DNA from 2 places in the Stenotrophomonas sp. YJH_SMC_127 genome. Region 1 is predicted to be linked to the other one. Evidence: riboswitches for the same ligand, from Rfam matches in the RefSeq annotation. Region 1 holds a riboswitch; the other holds the start of a gene.
What was found. Region 1 has a riboswitch for cobalamin ahead of btuB (TonB-dependent vitamin B12 receptor). Riboswitches for the same ligand answer to the same signal wherever they lie in the genome.
Positions count from the first base shown of each region.

Region 2: another riboswitch for cobalamin. It lies ahead of AC5QAB_RS16915 (epoxyqueuosine reductase QueH); the one in region 1 lies ahead of btuB (TonB-dependent vitamin B12 receptor).

Region 1 is NZ_JCAFVO010000004.1:298,093-300,535, reverse strand. Features, by position in the region: gene btuB (TonB-dependent vitamin B12 receptor) at 1-1,270, opposite strand, end outside; cobalamin riboswitch at 1,386-1,608, opposite strand; gene AC5QAB_RS11925 (histidine phosphatase family protein) at 1,751-2,329, shown strand; gene AC5QAB_RS11920 (TfoX/Sxy family protein) at 2,421-2,443, opposite strand, start outside.
Region 2 is NZ_JCAFVO010000008.1:95,858-98,300, forward strand. Features, by position in the region: gene pncA (bifunctional nicotinamidase/pyrazinamidase) at 1-516, opposite strand, end outside; gene AC5QAB_RS16915 (epoxyqueuosine reductase QueH) at 572-1,258, opposite strand; cobalamin riboswitch at 1,420-1,649, opposite strand; gene AC5QAB_RS16920 (nicotinate phosphoribosyltransferase) at 1,783-2,443, opposite strand, start outside.

The sequences.
Region 1 (2,443 bases):
CGCTCCACGGGTCGTACAGGTCGCTGAAGGTCGGTGCCTTGAAGGCGGTGCCGTAGCTGGCATTGACGCGCAGGCCGTGGTCCAGCTGCATTGCCCAGCCGAGACTGCCGGTGGCGTGGTTGCCGAACTGCTGGTTGTCGTCGTTGCGCGCGCTGGCCTGCAGCTGGTGGCGGCCGAAGCGGCCCTGGTACTGCACGAATACACCGGTGTTGCGGCGGCTGTCGACAAGGTAGCCCGCGCTGCTGCCATCCAGGTTGTCTTCGCTCCAGTCCACGCCGGTGCTCAGCAGCTGGCTTCCGGTCAAGGTGAAGTCACCCTGCAGCGAGGCGCTGTCGCGGTGGGTCTGCGCGCTGCCGCGTGCGCCGAAGTCGCCGAAGTTGTCCGACTCGTTGTCGCTGCGGCCGACGTTGGCGGTGACGGCCAGGCGCCCGGACGGGGTGTAGCGCACCTTGCCGGCCAGCACCTGCTGGCGGATTTCCGAGTAGTTGTAATAGCCGTCGTAGTGGTTCCTGCCGTCGGCGCGCAGCGCACTGCCTTCCACATTCCACTGGTCGTTGAAGGTGTAGCCGCCACGCAGGCTCTTGGACAGGTTGCGGTAGCCGTCGCGGTCGGGTTCGTCGGCGAAGCAGCCGGTGAACAGCGTCGCCGAGCCACGGCAGGCATCGACGCCATCGGAATGCTGGTAGGCGATGTCGGCGCCGAACCAGCCGCGTTCGGTGCCACCTCCGATGCCGCCGCTGGCTTCGCGCAGGCCGTTGCTGCCACCACCGAGCTGGAAGTGCGGAGCAAAATCGCCCTGGTTGCGGCGGGTGAAGATCTGGATCACGCCACCGATGGCGTCGGCGCCGTACAGGCTGGACTGCGGGCCGCGCACGATTTCCACGCGTTCGATCTGCGCCAGCGGCAGGTCCTGGTACATGGCCAGGCCGAGGTCGGCACTGTTGATGCGCACGCCATCGACCAGCACCACGGTGTGGCCCGAGTTGGTGCCGCGCAGGAACAGCGAGCTCTGCTTGCCGAGCCCGCCGGCATTGGTCAGGTTGATGCCGGCGCGGCCGCGCAGCAGTTCCTGCAACGAGGTGGCCTGGCTGGATTCGATCTGCGCGCGGTCGATCACCTGGGCTGGTGCGATGCTGTCCTGCAGGGCGATCGGGGTGCGGGTGGCGGTGACCAGGATCTGGTCGAGCGCGGTGGTGTCATCGGCGGCCTGGGCCTGCGCGGGCAGGGCGGCCAGCACGGCCAGGGACAGCATTCGGGACTGCAGCTTCATGGGGGACTCCAGGTGCCACGCACGCCCGCGTGGCGAAGGGGAGGAGCCGCGAAGGCAGGCATGCGCCGACGCCGCAGCGCAGGCTGCGGTCATCCAGCGCCATGCCCACCGCACCGCGACCTGAGGCTTCCGGGCCGGTCTCCGGGCTTGCCGCCGGGTGGCGCGAGGCCACCGTCCAGGCGCCTTCCCATGCCTGCGGCACAGTGGCTTTGTTGCCTGGAACTGACGTGCTTACCGTTGCGGGGGCAGCGCCGGCCTGGCGTGGATTCACGCGTCACCGGCTTCCCGTTTCAACCTGCCGGCCGTGGCCGCAGGTCACCTGGAAGTGGGCGCAGTCTACGGCATCGCAGGCGGCCCGTAGCGTCGAGCGTACCCGACTGCCTTTGCTGTGCCCTTAGAATGGTCCCTCGATCCCGTGGTGCCGTTGCCGATGTCCGCCCGTTTTCCGCTGTTCCCGCGTTGCCTGTACAGGACGCACGCATGATCCTCGACCTGGTCCGCCATGCCGGCAACGGTCGCGATGAGTTCCTCGATGGCCGCAGCGATCCACCGCAGCTGGCCCGCCTGCCGCAGGAACTGGTCGACGCCTATGCTGCGCAGCCCTGGGAACGGGTGATCAGTTCGCCGCGGCTGCGCTCGCTGCACACGGCGATGGCCCTGGCCACCCCGCGCGGGCTGGACGTGGAAGCGGAGGAGGAATGGGAAGAGCTGGATTTCGGCGATTGGGACGGGCAGCCGCTGTTCGACCTGCCGGAGGACGCACTGGCGGCCTTCCATGCCGATCCGCATGCATTCCCACCGCCCAACGGTGAAAGCTGGGGCCACTTCGAGCGGCGTATCGCGCGCGCGCTGGATCGACTGCTCGATGATGACGACCCGGTGCCAACGCTGGTGGTCAGCCATGGCGGCCCGCTGCGCATGGTGCTGTCGCAGGTCTGCGGCCTGCCGATGTCGCTGTGCTGGGCACTGCGCATCGACCACGGTACGCGCCTGCGGGTACGGCTGGAACGTGGCGAAGCCGGGCTGGCAGGCGAGCTGCTAGAACTGCAGCAGCCGTAACCCATCGGTAGTGCCGGCCGCTGGCCGGCAGTCTCAGGATCGTTGAAAAGACCACGCAGTTGCCGGCCAGCGGCCGGCACTACCGGTGCGGTCAATCCTCGTCCGCATCCTCGG
Region 2 (2,443 bases), on a different contig from region 1:
CACCGCATCCTGCGCGCTCCACAGCACGCAGTAGTCGCGGGCCAGGCCGCACACGTGCACTTCGCGGATGCGGCGCTCGTGCAGCCAGCCGGCCAGGCCGGTGGCCGGGCGCTCGCCATCTGGGCCATGGTTCTCGCGGAAGGCGCTGTACGAATCCACCTGTTGGCGCGTGCCCTTGCGCAGGATCAGGTCGGCCACGGTCCAGTCCACGCCCGGGTGCAGCGCGGCACCGGCGCTGCCCTGCACGCAGTGGTCCGGCCACAGCGTCTGCGGCTGCGCGTGCAGCAGGATGGTCTCGAAGGGGCGTTGGCCGGGGTGCTGGCTGGCGAACGAGGCATGGTCGGCCGGGTGCCAGTCCTGGGTCGCCACCACGGTGCGGTAGCGGCGCTGCGCCAACAGATCGGCGATCGGTGCCACCAGCGCATCGCCCTGGTCGCAGGCCAAGGCGCCACCGGGCATGAAGTCCGGCTGCAGGTCGATCACCAGCAGGGCGACATCGGCGGGCAGGGCGGTCATGGCAGGTCCGCTACAACAGAAGGGGCGACCAGCGTGGCCGCCCCATGCCTGCACGTCAATCGCCCTGTGGCGTCCCAGCGTCCTGCCCGTAGTACAGCAGGCCGATCCTGATCCGCTCGCGGCCATTCTCGCGGCGATGGCGGTTGGCATCGCGAAGCGAGTACACGCAGCCGCAGTATTCCTGCTGGTAGAACTGCTCGCGCTTGCTGATCTCGATCATGCGGCTGGCGCCGCCGCCCTTGCGCCAGTTGTAGTCCCAGTACTGCAGGCCTTCATAGCGCGACGCCGCACGGATCCCGCAGTCGTTGATCTGCGCCATGTTCTTCCAGCGCGAGATGCCCAGCGACGAACTGATGGTGTCGTAGCCGTGCTCGTGCGCATACAGCGCGGTGCGCTCGAAACGCATGTCGAAGCACATCGTGCAGCGGATACCGCGTTCGGGTTCGTTTTCCATGCCCCGCGCACGGCTGAACCAGTTGTCGGTGTCGTAGTCGCAGTCGATGAAAGGAATGCCGTGCTGCTCGGCGAAGCGGATGTTCTCCTGCTTGCGCAGCTCGTATTCCTTCACCGGGTGGATGTTGGGGTTGTAGAAGAAGATCGCGTAGTCGATCCCGGAGGCGGTGATCGCCTCCATCACTTCGCCGGAACAGGGCGCGCAGCACGAATGCAGCAGCAGGCGCTTGCCGTCGGCGGGCAGGGTCAGGGTGGGGCGTTGGAGCTCGGTCATCGTCAGGTACCGCATGGACCGCCGGCAACGGCGGTGGCCCATGCATCAGCGCGTGGGTGAACGGGTCTGGCCGGATACCGTGAACAGGACGCGCGCGGCCACACCGCCTGCACGCGCAGGACGACGACGGCCCCGGCAACCTCCCCGCGGAGATTCCAGGTCGAGTCAGGGGACGGTCGTGTCCCCCGGCCGGGGCCGGTATTCGGGCTGATGGACACGGGCCGCAGCCCACCTACTACCCGCCGCTTCCCAGGCGCGAGCCCAGTGCTGTTGGCAGGATTCGTTTCCATTCACCGCTGCGGGGCAGCTCCGGAATGGACGCGCGAGGCGCCTTCACCGGATTCCCGTTTAAATCCCTCCCCGCGCCGCAGCGATGGGAGGGATACCTTCGGCGTGTGCAAGGTGGACCTGTTGGTGGCGCCGGTCAAGAGCGCAGGGGTCAGAACCCGCTACGCTGCAACGGGATCCGACCCCAGCGGAAGGAAGGGGTCGGATCCCGCTGCCACGCAGCGGGCTCTGACCCCGGTCGGGATGCACCTTCAATGCCCCACGGCCGCCCGCGTGCGGATGTCGTCCAGCCGCTGGTCGTGCAGCAGGCGGCCGTTCTCCCACACGGTCACCATTGCGTCCTCGAAGCCGTCCGGCAGGGTGTCGTCGCCGTTGGCCGGCAGTGGCACCGTATGCAGGCTGCCATCGTCCAGGCGGCGCAGCAGGCGCATGCGGCCACGCTTGCTGGCCTTGCCGGCGTCGGTGACCGGATCCTTGTAGACGTCGATCCACTCACCCTCGACCCGCGCCGCCGAGCACTTCAGTGCGAACTTCTGCGTATCGCGGTCCAGCCGCTGCAGCAGCGCACCGCCCATGCCGAAGGCTACGTTGTCGGCGGCGTAGCCGTCGTCGGTGATGCGTTGCAGGATGGTGCGGATGGTATCCGGGTTGATGCCATCGCCCTGGATCACCCGCACGTGGTTGAGCACGCGGTAGCCCTTGCCGTTGAGGGTGTGGCCGAACGCTTCATCCAGCCGGCGCAGGCTTTCGGCAACCACCTCCACCGGGTCGCCCGAGTCGGGGCGGATGACCAGGGTGGCGCCCGAGGCGATCACGTCATCGCGCAGGGTGGTACCCCAGTGCTCGCTGATGGCGCGGTAGATGTCATAGCTGTCCGATACCACCGCCACGATCGCACCGGGCGTGCCGAAC